DNA from 2 places in the Alkalihalobacillus sp. NPDC127517 genome. Region 2 is predicted to be linked to the other one. Evidence: riboswitches for the same ligand, from Rfam matches in the RefSeq annotation. Region 2 holds a riboswitch; the other holds the start of a gene.
What was found. Region 2 has a riboswitch for FMN ahead of ACQKKO_RS00485 (DMT family transporter). Riboswitches for the same ligand answer to the same signal wherever they lie in the genome.
Positions count from the first base shown of each region.

Region 1 (8,326 bases), on a different contig from region 2:
TTCTAATGCACCCGCTTCATAAGGCAGAGGCGGGAGTGTATGTCCACCGATCGGAACAGGATTCTCTTCAACTACACCGTTTTGCTGACTAAAATTTTGGAGAAGCTGCCATTGTCTATACGCTTCATCAGCTAACGTTACAATAAAGGCTTCATCATGAGAACGATAGGTCAGTCCCTCTCGCAAACGAAAGATCGCTTGTTCAAATGAATCCGTATTAACTTGATTGCGTTTGAATGACACTCTGTTCTCAAGCCATATCTGTTCCAAATGCTGAGCCCAATTTACAATGGTCTGAATGTATTCACTCAAAACAATGCCCCCTAGTTTTTCGTTTGGATTATTGTATGTGTGAATGCCTAAATTGTGATTAGGATTTTAATTGCTTAGACAAAACTAACACTAGAGTCTTATATTTTCCCTCCGCTAATAATACGAAATACAAAAAACGAATGATTCGATGGTTGAATCATTCGTCTTTTTAAATAAACATTCAGTTTTGCCATAGCAAGTCTCTTATTCGCCTTCTGTTTCGTTCATTTTCTGAAAGAAAAGGTCGGCTTCATCTTCGGAAAATTCTTCGTCGCTTCCTTCAGGTAAAGGAGGAAGCTCTGAAAGATCTGTTAGTCCAAAATGGTCTAAAAAATAATCTGTTGTACCGTATAGAATGGCCCGTCCTGTCCCAGAGACCCTTCCCACGTCTGTGACTAGAAGCTTTGAAACAAGTGATTGAAGTGATTTCTCTGACTTTACCCCTCTTACTTCGTCAATCTCAACTCTAGTAATTGGTTGTTTATAGGCAACGATTGCGAGCGTTTCAAGTGCTGCCCGTGATAAGCCTGAATGGATAGGCGAAGAAGCGAGCTTCTTAAAATAGGTTGTGTGTTCTGGAAGCGTTGCAAGCTTTAGAACACCAGCTGTTTCAATGAGCTGCAACCCTCGATTCGAGTCAGAAAATGATTGCTTTAAACTTGTAACAGCTGCATTTATATCACTTTCCTCTAGTTCTAGTACGTCTGACAGTTGCTGATAGGTTAACCCTTCATCTCCTGTCACAAAAAGCAGTCCTTCTATCACTGCATGTAACTCTTCTTTCTTCATGCATTAATCCCTCCGCCAGCCTGGTAAATCAAAATATCCGAAAAGTGATCGTGCTGTTCACAGCGAATAACGTTTGTCTTCATCAGCTCAAGTACCGCTAGAAACGTCACGACCAGCTGGCTTTTTTCACCTGATTCAAATAAGTCTTCAAATCGCTTGGGACCCTGAGTTTGGAAGATCAGGTTCATGACTTGATCCATCTTTTCTTCAATTGAATATTCTTGACTTTTAATTGTTCGTGTTTGTGGTGTACTAAATGTTTTGCGTTTCATTAATTTTTGATACGCTGATAACATATCAAACAATGAAACACCTTGTATCGCAAGATCTCTGCGTTCCTGCTCTGTTATGTATGGATCAAGATCCTCTGGTGGTTTTGTATGAATCAAGCTGCGCTCTTGTTCTTTATCCTTAAGCGTCTCAGCTGCTTCTTTGTATTTACGGTACTCAATTAACTGAAACATTAATTCTTCTCGCGGATCGTCTTCCACGTCCATCGACCATTCGTCCTCAAACAGCTCCGTCGATTCCTTTGGTAGGAGCATTTTGCTTTTTATCGCAAGTAATGTTGCCGCCATTACTAAATATTCGCTTGCTATATCTAATTCAAGATCATTCATTGTATGAATATAGTGCAAATATTGATCGGTAATCCGAGCAACGGGTATATCATAGATATCTACTTCTTCTTGATTAATTAAATGCAGGAGAAGGTCTAATGGTCCTTCAAATGCATCAACTTTTACACTATAGGAATTCATTTATATCACGGCCTTTTGCATACGTTCAATTGGAGTATACCATACTTACGATTATGGTGGAACGCTTGCTATTTAAGAGCTACAGTTGGTATATTGAATCCATTAAGGTTGTTTGAACGTGGAGGTTTGATTATGCAATATCCTAAAGCCTATCTTGAATTTCTGATCTATTTTCATACAGATCGAGATTATTTTGAATGTCATGAAGTACTAGAAGAACATTGGAAGACTACGCCTCGCCAAAAGGAAGATCAATATTGGGTCGCTCTTATTCAACTGGCCGTCGGACTTTATCACGAGCGACGTGGAAATATTCCAGGCGCAAAGAGAATGTTGTCGAGTTCATTGCGAATCATTGATAATGATCCGCTTGCTTTCAACATGCTAGGTTTAAATACCCCGAAACTTATAAAATTGATAAATGAACGTTTGATCCAAATTGAACAATCTGCATCGTTTTTAGATATGGATTTACCCATCGATGACCCTCAATTACTTAAGGAGTGTTATTCCGCTTGTGAAGATAAGAAGCTAGTCTGGTGTGCACCGAGTATGCTTGATAGAGGAGAACTTGTTCATAAGCATTCGCGGAGAGATCGAAGTGAAGTCATTGCCGAACGTGCACTTCAATTAAAAAAACGAAGAGACTCAAAACAAAACCCACTGGACAATTAATCATCATCCAGTGGGTTTAACTTTTTTAAGCGTCAATTGCTCGGCTTAGATTAGCCATCTCAATGGCAGCAATAGCCGTTTCTGCCCCTTTGTTTCCAGCTTTTGTACCTGCTCGTTCAATAGCTTGCTCAATCGTGTTTGTCGTTAATACGCCGAAGATGACTGGGATACCCGTAGATAAAGCCAGTGATCCTACGCCTTTAGCAGCTTCATTACAAACATAATCGAAGTGTGGAGTCGATCCTCTAATAACCGTACCCAGTGTTAAGATGGCATCGTATTTGCCAGTGTCAGCAAGCTTTTTAGCCGCGAATGGAATTTCAAATGCTCCTGGTACCCACGCTACTTCAACATCGGCTTCATTGACGCCGTGCCTTCTTAATACGTCCTCTGCACCAGATAGCAGCTTACTTGTAATGAATTCGTTAAACCTCGCTACAACAATCCCAATCTTTAATCCTTCTCCTGTTAACTTACCTTCATAAATCGTTCCCATTATACTCTCTCCTATCCTCTGTTTAAAATTTTAATAGATGACCTAATTTATCTGATTTGGTTTTCAAGTATTTCTTGTTTTCTTGAACATGTGGAAGCTGAATTGGCACACGTTCAACAACTTCTAAATCATAGCCAGAAAGGCCCGTAATTTTACGAGGGTTATTGGTTAACAGCCTCATTTTACGAACACCCAGATCCCGTAGAATTTGAGCACCAATTCCGTATTCTCTAAGGTCTGCTGGGAAACCCAGCTTTTCATTCGCTTCCACTGTATCATAGCCTTCTTCTTGAAGCTTGTATGCACGAAGTTTATTTAATAAGCCGATTCCTCTACCTTCCTGCCGCAAATACAATAACACCCCTCGGCCCTCTTCTTCAATCTGCTTAAGAGCAGCATGTAATTGAGGACCACAGTCACACCGGTGAGATCCAAATACATCACCCGTCAAACACTCAGAATGGACTCGCACTAGAACGGGGGCTTCTGTTGTAATGTCTCCTTTTACTAATGCGACACTTTCTTTTCCTTCTAACGTATCGGAGAATCCCACAATTTTAAATTCACCGTATGCTGTTGGAAGGACTGTTTCAATCTCTCTGGTTATGAGTGATTCTTTTTGGTGGCGGTAGCGAACAAGATCTTTAATCGTAATCATTTTTAATTGATGCTCGTCAGCTAGTTTACGAAGCTCAGGGACTCTCGCCATTGAACCGTCTTCGTTCATAATCTCACAAATGACGCCAGCTGGTCTTGAACCGGAAAGTCTCGCAAGATCAACGGCCGCTTCTGTGTGACCAACTCTTCTGAGAACACCACCGTCTTTAGCAATTAGCGGAAAAATATGACCTGGTCGTTTAAAGTCACCTGACTCAGTTGTAGCATCTGCCAGAGCCCGAACGGTATCTGAGCGCTCATGTGCCGATATACCTGTTGTACTCGTTTGATGATCAATTGATACCGTAAAGGCCGTTTCATGAGGATCCGTACTATTTTGTACCATCGGGCTTAACTGAAGATGAGATGCAATCTCTGAGCTTACAGGTGCACAAATCAATCCACGTCCATGAACAGCCATAAAATTAATAACCTCAGTTGTTGCCTGATCAGCGATTGCTACAAAATCCCCTTCATTCTCTCGATCTTCATCGTCACAAACAATGATGACCTTTCCTTGCTTTAATTCTGTAAGCGCTTCTTCTATCAGATCAAACGGTGATTTCTCCATACGTCCACTTCCTTCCCTCTGTTCCTATGATGTAAATCCGTGTTCTTTTAAGAATCCAGAGGTGATATTGCCTTGCCGAGGGTTCTCTAAAAATTGCTCAATGTATTTACCAACAAGGTCGCATTCGATATTCACGATGTCACCCACTTCTTTATTTCCAATAATTGTTTGTTCAACGGTGTGAGGAATAATGGAGATCGTAAAGCTTGTTTCATCCACGCCGAAAATTGTTAAGCTCGTGCCATCGACTGTGACGGAACCTTTATGTATCATGTACCGTCTTAATTCCTTAGAAACTTGAATGGTATAATAAATCGCATTTTGCTCACCCGTTTTCCGGACAATGGTTCCAATCCCATCAACATGACCTGATACAAAGTGTCCACCAAAGCGTCCGTTTGCATGCATCGCTCGTTCCAGGTTAACTTTGGAGTTTGTTTTTAATGCTTGAAGACTCGATGCCCGAACCGTCTCGGGCATAACGTCCACCACAAACTCGTGATCAGAGAAAGAGGTAACCGTTAAACAAACGCCGTTTACAGCAATGCTATCCCCTTCATATACATCTGTTAGAACTTCTTTAGCTGCAATGGTCATCACAATTGCTTCGCCTGTTTCATTCATAGCTTTAATCGTTCCAACTTCCTCAATAATTCCAGTAAACATATTAGTCTCTCCTCACTCTAGATGAAATCTTTATGTCATCTCCAAGCTGCGTAACGGATTGAATTGTCAACTGTAGTGCTTCATTTAAATTGGCTATTCCTTCTCCACCTACTACAGGAGAAGCGTGCGTTCCTCCAACAAGCTTTGGCGCGAAATATTGAACCATTTCGTTTACATAGCCTTCTTTAATAAAGCTGCCATGCATTTCTGCGCCACCCTCAATTAAAATCGTTTGAATATCACGTTTGCCAAGTTCAAGAAGCACTTCACCAATTGTTAGTGTTTCAAGGCGTATCACTTTCACATCTTGACTACTCAGCTGCTTCTCACGTTCCTCAGAGGCTGTGTTCAATGTAAAGATGAACGTTTCAGTCAGTTGATCCGTTACGATCCGTGCGTCAGCTGGTGTGCGTAGCTTTGAATCCAATACGACTCGCACAGGATGACGACTAACGGTTTCTTCAATTCGTGTGGTAAGTGATGGGTTATCTGCAAGCACCGTTCCAACCCCAACTAAAATCGCATCATTTTCATGCCTTAATCGATGTCCGTCCATCCGAGCTTCTGTGCCGGTGATCCACTTGCTTTCACCTGATACCGTTGCCGTTTTCCCATCTAAGGTTGAAGCCGATTTTAGTGTGACATAAGGGAGATGTGTCTTAATAAAGTGAAAAAAGGCACGATTTAAATCAAGAGCTTCCTCCTCACAGACCCCGACTTCAACCTCGATGCCTGCATCCTCCAGCATCTTGACTCCTTTTCCACCTACTTCGGGATTTGAGTCAACACATGCTACTACCACACGTTTAATACCAGATTCAATAATGCGCTTTGCACAAGGAGGGGTTCGGCCGTAATGACTACATGGCTCAAGTGTGACATAGATCGTTGCATCCTTTGCTTTCTCTTGTGCCATATTTAAGGCGTGAACCTCCGCATGTGCTTCTCCGGCCTTCAGGTGTGCGCCTGTTCCGACAATTCGTCCATCTGCTACCACGACTGCACCAACCATTGGATTGGGCGAAGTCTGCCCTTTGGCCGATTCGGCTAAGGTTAAAGCAAGTTTCATAAATTCTTGATCCATCTACATAACACCTCGTTCATAAAATAAGAAAAAACCTTGAAGGCATCGCTTCAAGGTTTGAATGAATAAGCATAGAATCGTACAGCAAATAAACATATTTAACGATGTTTGTTAAAAATGTGCTGCTCGAACAAGCGGTTTCTCCACACTTTTTTGTGTTCAAAAATCCGCTCGTTTGCTTTTTCCTTCTCCCATCCAGACTTTCACTGTCGGCTCTGGAGTTTCACCAGATCCACCGTTACACTAGGTGTAACGGGTCACGGACTAAGAGACTAACGCCTCATCACCGCCGGTCGGGATTTTCACCCGGCCCCGAAGCAAAAAGATATGAAGTTGTTTTGAATAATAGCACTAGCATTCTAAAAATGCAAGTAAACCACTCAAGATTAATGATATGTCATTCTACTGATCTTTTGAAAGAATTGTTTTTGCAATTTGCTGATCAAGCTCTTCAAATTGGTCATAAGAAATGGTCGCGTATAACTCACTTCGTTTTTGCATATGCTCAAGACTTTCTTTTTGTGTGCCTTGTTTTTTGATCTCGGAGAACACCACTTCATATGCTTTTGCAGCCACACGCATTGAAGTTACTGGATAGATCACCATATTAAATCCCCATATGCTAAATTCATCTGCTGTATAATAAGGAGTTTTTCCAAACTCAGTCATATTCGCGAGTAGCGGAGCATTCAGTTGCTTTGCGAACCACTTAAATTCTTCAGCCCCTTCTAATGCTTCTGGAAAAATGGCATCTGCCCCAGCTTCCATATACGCGAGACTTCGCTCCCTTGCCTCTTGCTTTCCTTCTACACCCCTAGCATCCGTTCTAGCTACAACGTAAAGAGTCGGCGCGACTTTCTTAATGGCTCTAATCTTTTGAACCATTTCTTCCGTTGAAACGAGTCGCTTCCCATTAAGATGCCCGCATTTCTTAGGCAGCTGTTGATCTTCAATTTGCACAGCTGCTACTTTTGCTTCAACCATTTCTGCTGCTGTTCTAGCAACGTTTAACACGCCTCCAAATCCAGTGTCAATGTCCACAAGCAATGGCAGATTCGTTGCACGTATAATATCTCGAGCCCGCTCTGCAACCTCATTTGACGTAATGAACCCAAGATCAGGTAATCCGCGGCTTGCTGTGTAGGCAGCGCCAGATAAGTATAAAGAATGAAAACCAGATTCCTTTGCCATGAGTCCTGCCATCGGATCGTGTGCACCTGGAATTTGAAGAATCGAATTTGCTGTAACAAGACTCGCAAACTCTTCAGCTAGTTCTTTTTGTGTACGCGGTTGATCAACAATCCAAGCCATATGTCACATTCCTCTCGTTAAGACGGTATAAACAGTTGTATAAGAGACGGAACCGTTAATTTTTCCACATTTGATTGCGTGGAGAACGCCTCTAGAATGCCCTCATATTGCTTTGGAGCAAAGTGCACCTGAAGATTCTGTTCAAATTTTCGTTCAATATGTGGAATCGCTTCCTCTCTCCGAAAGCGATGACCAAGAGGATATTCTCGTTCAACTTGTTCAGTTTCAGTTCCATCCTTAAAAATTACTTGCACGGCATTCGCGATAGAACGTTTGTCGGGATTTAAATAATCCAATGTATAATCCTTACTTTCAACAACATGCATCCTGCTTCTAAGTTCGTCTACCCTCTTATCATCAGCTTGCCTTTGTTCATAATCGTCTGCAGTGATTGATCCTTTTAATAAGGCTATGGCCGTAATGTACTGCAAGCAATGATCCCTGTCAGCCGGATTAGTCAGTGGTCCTTTTTTATCAATAATTCGTATGGCTGACTCGTGTGTCTGAATCGTAATGGTATCAATCTCATCAAATCGACCGACTACATCAGGGTGCAATTCAATCGCACATTCAGCTGCTGTTTGCGCGTGAAATTCCGCAGGGAACGACACTTTGAATAATATATTCTTCATCACATAGTCATCAAGCTCTCTTGTAAGTACTAGCTCTTTGCCTTTAAAAAGTACATCTTGAAACCCCCAACCTGGTGCACTTAGAGCTGTTTGATAACCCATTTCCCCTTTTAGAGCAGTCATCGCAAGAAAGACCCCTCTGCTCGTTGCATCACCTGCTGCCCAAGATTTCCTAGATCCCGTGTTCGGCGTATGACGGTATGTTCTGAGACTTGAATTATCAATCCACGCATGTGAGACAGCGTTAATGACTTCTTGCTTTGTTCCGCCCATCATAGCGCATGTTACAGCAGTTGTAGCCACTTTTACAAACAAGACATGATCTAACCCAACTCGGTTTAAGCTATTCTCAAGTGCAAGTACACCCTGAAT
Region 1 covers NZ_JBNNQX010000006.1:39,669-47,994, forward strand. Annotated here, with positions in the region: gene ACQKKO_RS09170 (superoxide dismutase) at 1-312, opposite strand, end outside; gene scpB (SMC-Scp complex subunit ScpB) at 517-1,101, opposite strand; gene ACQKKO_RS09180 (segregation/condensation protein A) at 1,098-1,862, opposite strand; gene ACQKKO_RS09185 (DUF309 domain-containing protein) at 1,995-2,537, shown strand; gene ribH (6,7-dimethyl-8-ribityllumazine synthase) at 2,563-3,033, opposite strand; gene ACQKKO_RS09195 (bifunctional 3,4-dihydroxy-2-butanone-4-phosphate synthase/GTP cyclohydrolase II) at 3,056-4,261, opposite strand; gene ribE (riboflavin synthase) at 4,286-4,927, opposite strand; gene ribD (bifunctional diaminohydroxyphosphoribosylaminopyrimidine deaminase/5-amino-6-(5-phosphoribosylamino)uracil reductase RibD) at 4,929-6,011, opposite strand; FMN riboswitch at 6,191-6,335, opposite strand; gene prpB (methylisocitrate lyase) at 6,414-7,322, opposite strand; gene ACQKKO_RS09215 (bifunctional 2-methylcitrate dehydratase/aconitate hydratase) at 7,340-8,326, opposite strand, start outside.
Region 1: linked by a shared signal. The riboswitch ahead of ribD (bifunctional diaminohydroxyphosphoribosylaminopyrimidine deaminase/5-amino-6-(5-phosphoribosylamino)uracil reductase RibD) and the one ahead of ACQKKO_RS00485 (DMT family transporter) in region 2 are both predicted to bind FMN.

Region 2 (8,326 bases):
CCCATCAATCGAATCAACATCCGGTTTATCCATTTGACCTAAAAATTGTCTGGCATAAGCAGACAGAGACTCAACGTAACGTCTCTGCCCCTCAGCATAAATCGTATCAAAAGCGAGTGACGATTTTCCTGAACCAGATAAACCTGTTAAAACAACAAGCTTATCCCTTGGGATCGTCACATCGATATCCTTTAAATTGTTGGATCGAGCTCCTTTTACAATGATATTTTCCTGTGCCATGTGCTCACCCTTCCGCTTTCATTTGAATCACGATATCTCGTAATTCTGCCGCTCGTTCGAAGTTAAGGTCTTTTGCGGCTTGCTTCATTTCGGCTTCAAGACGCTCAATCATAGCCGCCTTATCTTGTTTGCTTAGTTTTGTTTTTGGAGCAGCAGATGCAGCATAATCCTCTGTATCCTCTGCAGCATAAGTTGCCTGAATGACCTGAGGCACTTTCTTTTGAATCGTTTGAGGAGTGATTCCGTGTTCTTCATTAAAGGCCTTCTGAATCGTTCGTCTACGCTCCGTCTCGTCAAGAGCGACCCTCATTGAATTCGTAATCTTGTTCGCGTACATAATGACGTGCCCGTTCGCATTACGTGCAGCACGCCCGATCGTTTGAATAAGCGATCGTTCCGCTCGTAAGAAGCCTTCCTTATCTGCATCGAGAATGGTTACAAGTGAGACTTCAGGAATATCTAGACCTTCTCGGAGTAAGTTAATCCCAACCAGCACATCAAATGTACCTAAACGCAGCTGCCTTAAGATTTCAATTCGTTCAAGCGTTTTTATTTCAGAGTGAAGATATCTTACTTTAATGCCAAGCTCCTTAAGATAATCCGTTAAGTCTTCAGACATTTTTTTCGTCAAGGTTGTCACCAGCACACGCTCGTTGCGAGCCATCCGGTCATGAATCTCTCCAACAAGGTCATCAATCTGACCTTCACTTGGCCGTACATCAATCGTTGGATCAAGCAATCCAGTCGGCCTGATAATTTGCTGAACCATATCTGGCGTTTTTTCGAGCTCGTAAGGTCCTGGAGTAGCTGATACATAGACAACCTGATTAACCTTTTCTTCAAACTCCTCAAACCGTAATGGACGGTTATCTAAAGCAGACGGTAAACGGAATCCGTGATTTACTAGGATTTCTTTACGTGCTTTATCTCCATTAAACATTCCACGAACCTGCGGGAGCGTTACATGAGATTCATCCATAATTAATAGGTAGTCATCTGGAAGGAAATCCATCAATGTGTATGGAGTTGCACCAGATTCTCTTAATGTCAGATGACGTGAATAGTTTTCAATTCCTGAACAAAAACCCATTTCAGCCATCATTTCTAAGTCATACCTTGTTCGTTGTTCCAAGCGCTGAGCTTCCAGCAATTTTCCTTCTTCTTGCATTTTCTTAAGCTGTTCTTCAAGCTCTGCCTCAATATTTGCCATGGCACGCTTTAGCTTTTCTTCACGCGTAACGAAGTGAGATGCAGGAAAGATCGCTACATGCTTTCGCTCGCCTCTTACTTCTCCTGTAAGGGCATCTACCTCGGTAATCCGGTCAATTTCGTCTCCAAAAAGCTCTACACGAATACACTGCTCGTCACGAGAGGCCGGGAAAATTTCAACTACGTCTCCACGCACGCGGAATGTACCACGAGTAAAGTTAATATCATTTCGATCATATTGGATATCAACCAGCTTGCGTAATAGCTCGTTGCGATCAAGCTCCATTCCTACTCGTAATGATAAAACAAGGTCTCTATACTCCGTCGGGGAACCTAGACCATAAATGCACGAAACACTCGCAACAATGATGACATCGTTTCGTTCGAACAATGAGCTTGTAGCAGAGTGTCTAAGCTTATCAATTTCATCATTAATACTTGCGTCTTTTTCTATAAATGTATCAGAACTTGGCACATACGCTTCCGGCTGATAATAATCGTAGTAACTAACAAAATACTCCACCGCATTATTCGGAAAAAATTCTTTGAACTCACTATATAACTGACCAGCAAGTGTTTTATTATGAGCCATAATTAACGTCGGCTTATTGACTTGCTTAATCACATTTGACATGGTGAATGTCTTACCGGTACCCGTTGCTCCAAGTAACGTTTGAAACTTTTCACCACTATTTAACTTCTCAACTATCGTTTTAATTGCTTCTGGCTGATCACCCTGAGGTTCATAATCAGAAACAAGTTCAAATTCTTTCTGTTCCACAAGCCAGCCTCCTAATCGAACATATGATCACATGATTAAGTATATCATAATTAGATGAAATACACACAAAAAAGCGAACGTTCGTACCCCCATTATTGTAGCCAATGTAAGACACTCACATACTCTATAAACCATCCATACCCGTTTCTTCAAAGAATAAAAATGGCAAAACTTTTTACTGGACGAATTCAGATGGGTGAGCTATGATATGAATTATCGAAATGAAAAAAGAATATGGATCTTCGGGGCAGGTGTAATTCCTGACCGGCGGTGATGTTTTTTAAACAAAGCCCGCGACTCCAGCTGCTTGCAGTTTGGACTGATCTGGTGTAATTCCAGAGCCGACGGTTAAAGTCCGGATGGGAGAAGATAATAAATAGTTCACTTTCTTTAAGTGTACCTATTTGAAGATGCATGCTTATTTGTGCTTTTTCTGACTTCAAGCCCTGATTGTCTACTAAGTTGATCGGGTTAATCAGAACAAGCGAAATCCATGCATCTTTTTTATTTCTTACGAACGATCCCATATTCAAACTACTAAAAGGGGTTTGAATCATGGAACAAACAGGACTGAAATCAAAAAACACGTTTTGGCTCATCGTCATAGGTGCTGCCTTCTGGGGCGTTAACCCGCTCTTTCGTGTGTTACTTCTTGATACATTAACATCTGCACAAATTGTCTTTATTGAACACATCTTACTTGCTTTTATTACGATTCCTATTCTCTGGTTTAATCGCCGGGAATTAAGAGGACTGAAAAAAAGTCACATTGGTGCTTTGCTTTTCATTTCTTGGGGAGGGTCAGCCTTAGCTACATTATTATTTACGGCTGGGCTAACATACGGAAATATTAATGCTGTCTTGTTGCTTCAGAAAATGCAGCCATTGTTTGCGATTGTTCTCGCTCGAATTTTATTAAAAGAGATGTTTCCACGTCACTTTACACCTCTTGTTATTGTCGCCTTGATTGGAACATACTTTTTAACGTTTGGCTTCTCATTACCTCTTGGTCATATGGGTGAAGTCATTCAAATGGGAAGTATTCTTTCATTAGGTGCCGCAGCACTATGGGGTGGGTCAACCGTAATGGGTCGTTTATTGCTAAAGCAAATGAAGTTTGAAACAGTCACTTCTTTACGATTTGTATTAGCTATTCCATTTATAACAGTCATCATGCTCATCCAAAATGCTGCTTGGACACTACCTAGTGATTCCGTTAGTATGACGTTAATTGGTGTAAACCTCTTAGTATCTGCGTTGTTACCAGGTTTGTTCAGTATGCTGCTATATTACAAAGGATTAACGAATACTAAAGCAAGTGTAGCAACACTCGCTGAACTAAGCTTCCCGATGACTGGTATGATTGTGAACTGGCTGGTTTTCCAAGAAAGCGTCACTGCTGCTCAGTTCACTGGATTCATTTTGATTTGGGTTGTACTCTTTACAATCTCTAAGCAACGTGAGATTATTGCACCTATTTCAAAGGATCCTGCACCAGTACTATCAAAAACATCCTAACAAAAAAGCCAGAATGGACCGGGTCCATTCTGGCTTTAATTTTGTTCCTCTGCATAATAGCGGATAGCCGCTTCAAGAGCCCTACCTTTCTTTATTGGCACACCGTAATAGACTAGTACGCCCTCTAGTGCACCTAAAACAGCGAGAATATTTTCTCTTCGACAGCTATACCCCATTGTTCCAATTCGCCAAATCTTTCCGTGAAGAGGTCCAAATGAACTAGCAATCTCAATACCAAACATCTCAAGTAATGTACTTCTGACCTCATCGGCTTTCACACCTTCAGGCACCTTAATACATGTAACGGTTGGGAGTTTAACTGCGTCATCTCCAAATCGCTCTAATCCCATCTCATCAAGTCCGATCATTAATGCTTTTTCATGATAAGCATGACGCTTAAAGCGCTCTTCTAACCCTTCTTCTAATACTAAACGTAATCCCTCACGCAGCGCATAAAGCATGGAAGTCGCTTCTGTGTGGTGATTTAAACGACGAGGTCCCCAATAATCTTGAAGCATGGATAAGTCAAAGTAATTACTTCGAATAAATTGGTGATTGGTCAATTTAAGCTCCTCTTCTGTTGCAATTCCCCTCTCTACTTTCTTCCGTTTAGCAATCCGTTCTTCAATTCGTTTATTGTACGTTAGTGGAGCGAGACCAGAAGGCACGGATAAGCATTTTTGAGTACCAGCGATTAATCCATCGATGCACCATTCATCCACTCGAACATCTGCTCCACCAATTGAAGCTACGGCGTCTACAATGAATAAGACCTCTTGCTTGCGGCATGCCTCCCCAACTTCTTTTAATGGCTGCATACGGCCAGTTGATGTTTCGGCATGCACTAGTGCAACAATATCTGGATTGACTTCGTTCATCGCTTCAATAATTTCCGCTGGCTCAAATACGCTACCCCACTCTTTTTCTATGACCTCCACAGTTGCTCCATATCGTTCACAGATTTCAATTAACAGATTTCCGAAGCGACCATAAACGGGTACAAGAACAACGTCGCCAGGATGAATAACACTACAAAGCATGGCCTCAATTCCAGAGCGTGACGTGCCATCAACTGGAAATGCCCATTGATTTTTTGTCTGAAATAATTGACGCAGCATATCCATCACTTCATTCATAACCTTTGTAAAGGCTGGATCGAATTGACCGACGATGGGTGTCGACATAACACGCAATACTCTCGGATCAACCTCGACTGGCCCCGGTGTTAAAATTGTGCGCAAAGGAGTTGATAAATCTTGATACATAAAATGATACCTCCTATTCATAAGCAAGCGTGTAAAGCTGTGCTTTTAAAAGTTGAAGTCCTTTTTCGAGTGATTCTGGTTCTGTCCATTCTTCAGGAGAATGACTAATTCCCTTTTGACTTGGTACAAATAAAAGCAAGGTTGGACAGGTTAATCCAAAAACCTGTGCATCGTGCCCTGCCCCACTCACCATTTTTTGAGAGGAGAAGCCGAGCGTGTCTGCATGAGATAATGCTTGTTCAACAAACACATCGCTTAAATGGACTGGTTCGATCTGTAACCAACAATCTTGGCTCATCTCCATTTCATTTTGCTTAGCTACCTCTTTAAATTGATGAATGATTGCTTCAAATTGATCTAAAACACTTGTTTGTGCGTGTCGTACATCTAAGCTTGCCTCGACCCCTCCCGCAATCACATTTGGCACATTGGGTGATGCAACTAAACGACCGACCGTCGCCACGAGTGATGGATCTAGTTGTTCGGCCTCTTTCGAGATATATGTAATAAATTCAGCAGCTAGTCGCATCGCGTCTTTTCGCATTGACATTGGTGTTGTGCCTGCATGATTGCTCTCGCCACTAAACTGAATCATATATCGTCGTTGTCCGACAATGTCGCTCACAATCCCAACATCCTTTTTCTTCTGTTCAAGGAGGATTCCTTGCTCAATATGAAGCTCAATAAATGCCTGAATGGTTTCAGCAGAGGTTTGTGTCGATACACCATGCCCAAACCCAGCCTTGACCATCGCTTGCTGGAGCGAGACCCCATCAGAATCAATAAATGTATGAGCAGTGTTCAAAATACTCTGTCCAGTAACCCATTTGGATCCCCAGAATGTAAAAGGGAAACGACTGCCTTCCTCCTCCGCTAAAGAAACAACGTCAATCGTTCGCTTAGGAGGACCATGTTCTGCAAAAAGCTCACTCGCCGCCAAAAAACTAGCTAACACACCATATGCACCGTCAAACTGTCCTCCATCACGTACCGTATCAATGTGGGAGCCTGTTAGAATAATGGAGTCTGGTTCATCTGTACCGATGTACCGTCCAAACAGATTACCCACCTCATCAAAGCGCACTGTGAATCCCCTTTGAATCATTTGTACTTGTAACGCCAACTGGGCTTCACGCCAAGACTCTGAATAAAGAAGCCTCGTCACTCCTCCGTTTTCCGTTTTTCCGAAGGTTGCTAACCACTGAATCCAATCGCTAACTGATTGTTTTGGATGAACCGGCTGTATTTGTGCGATCGTTCTCTTCCTCCTTTACTCAACGTGCTCTATTAGATTTATCATACCGATTTCAACCCAAAGGTACATTGGTGTAATCACCAAAAAACACTTTATTTTTTAGATAAAGTAACTAAAGCAAAGGTAGAAAAAAAGGCCATTCTCTGGCCTCTGTTTTTAATCAAGATTCTGGAAGGAATTCTGTAGTGAATATGTCTTCCGTTTCAAAGTCTTCATCTAATAGATTGATTTCTAGGAGTTGATTCTTTATGGCACCCCACTAGTAAATGTTGAATCGACCTGATAATTCCGCCATAACCTGTACATCGACATAGGTTGCCCGACAATGCGTCATTAATCTGTTCTTCTGTAGGATTTGAATAAGTGGTAAGCAGTGCATCGATAGCCATGACCATACCTGGAGTGCAATAGCCACATTGAAACCCGCCATGCTGGAGCATGGCTTGTTGGACCGGATGAAGCTCTTCACCCGATGTCAGGTTCTCAATTGTTTTGACTGACCTTCCTTCTACCTGATAAGCCATGGTCAGACAAGAAGCAGAGAGTTCCCCATCAATGTGCACGGTACAGGCACCACATCGGCCAATACCACATGATCGTTTTGTGCCTGTTAGTCCACATTCTTCTCGCAAGACATCTACTAACAACTTGGTTGGCTGGACTTCTTTTTGGACCGATACATCGTTCACCTGAAAGAGGATAGTCACCTCACCTAAAGCTTGTTTGTTCCCTGAATGACTCATAATTGCGCCTCCCTTTGGTTTAGAGAGTGTAGAATGAATTCAGGAGAGATTGGCAACTTATGAATTCTTACTCCAATCGCGTTATATACGGCACTTGCGATAGCTGGGGCAACACCAACCGTGCCAATTTCTCCTACGCCTCTTGGACCATAAAGATCATGCTCCGGTAACTCTTCAATTGGAATGGTCTTCATTTTAAAAGGAAGATCAGAAAGTCCAGGCATTAGATACGTATCAAGGTTTGTCGTTTCATATTGACCATCTTGCATCAGCGCTTCTTCCATTAGCGTATAACCCACTGCCATACTTCCACCACCTTCAATCTGGCCAATGTACCCATTACGATTCACAATCGGCCCCGCCGCCACTGCTTGATCAAGCTGAATCAGTTTTACTTTTCCAGTAAGGACATTCATCTCTACTCCTGCTAGCACACCACTGTACGAATATAAAAAATGTCCAGAATCAATGGGGTCTGGTGTCGTTGGAAAGTCAAAGCGTGTATCCATAACAATGTCTTCGTTTAACTCAGAAGCGAGCTCGGAGTAGGTTAGAAGAAGGCGAGGTTCGTCCTCTTCATTAACCCAAATCCCTTGTTTCCCTACTGTCAGCATTGTTTTGTCTATTCCTGATTGTAATGCAGCATATGAAATCAACTTCTTTTTAAATGGTTGCTTTAGCTTTTGCAGTGCGTGCCATACCATGCTTGTTCCTCTTGATGCTGTTGTGGAACCCGAAGTAGGAACGTGTGACGTATCTCCGATGACAATAGACAAATCGACTACATCACACCCAATCTCTTCTAATGCCAATGTTTCAATGACTGCTAGAATTCCTTGCCCTGCTTCTTCAAACCCAAAGGCAAGCTCAATCTTTCCATTCCGTTTAAGTGAGATTCTTCCTCCAGCAGGGTCAAGTCTTCCGTACCCTAACCCTCCCCCATGCATCGTAATAGCCGTTCCGAAGCCTTGGATGACGTGCGACGTTGGAGATTTTGTAGGTTGTTGTTGTTCCTTGTGTAAATGAGCAATGGCTTCTAGAACCTGGGACGCGCCATCTGTTTCAGCTATTCGTTGTCCCAGTGGACCGAGATCGTGTGCTTTACGAAGGTTTTGTTTTCTAAACTCGTACGGTTCCATCTGCAGCTTTTGAGCTAATCGATCCATTTGACCTTCCAGTGCAAATGTAACCTGATTTCCTCCAAATCCTCTGAATTCGCCGGCCACACCATTGTTTGTGAAAATGGAATATCCTTTTGTTTTAACAGCAGGGATGACGTAAGGTCCTGTCGCATGTTCCACTGAGAAATCGAGAA
Region 2 covers NZ_JBNNQX010000001.1:100,390-108,715, forward strand. Annotated here, with positions in the region: gene uvrA (excinuclease ABC subunit UvrA) at 1-240, opposite strand, end outside; gene uvrB (excinuclease ABC subunit UvrB) at 245-2,230, opposite strand; FMN riboswitch at 2,465-2,605, shown strand; gene ACQKKO_RS00485 (DMT family transporter) at 2,786-3,748, shown strand; gene ACQKKO_RS00490 (pyridoxal-phosphate-dependent aminotransferase family protein) at 3,784-5,013, opposite strand; gene ACQKKO_RS00495 (Zn-dependent hydrolase) at 5,027-6,268, opposite strand; gene ACQKKO_RS00500 ((2Fe-2S)-binding protein) at 6,481-7,011, opposite strand; gene pucD (xanthine dehydrogenase subunit D) at 7,008-8,326, opposite strand, start outside.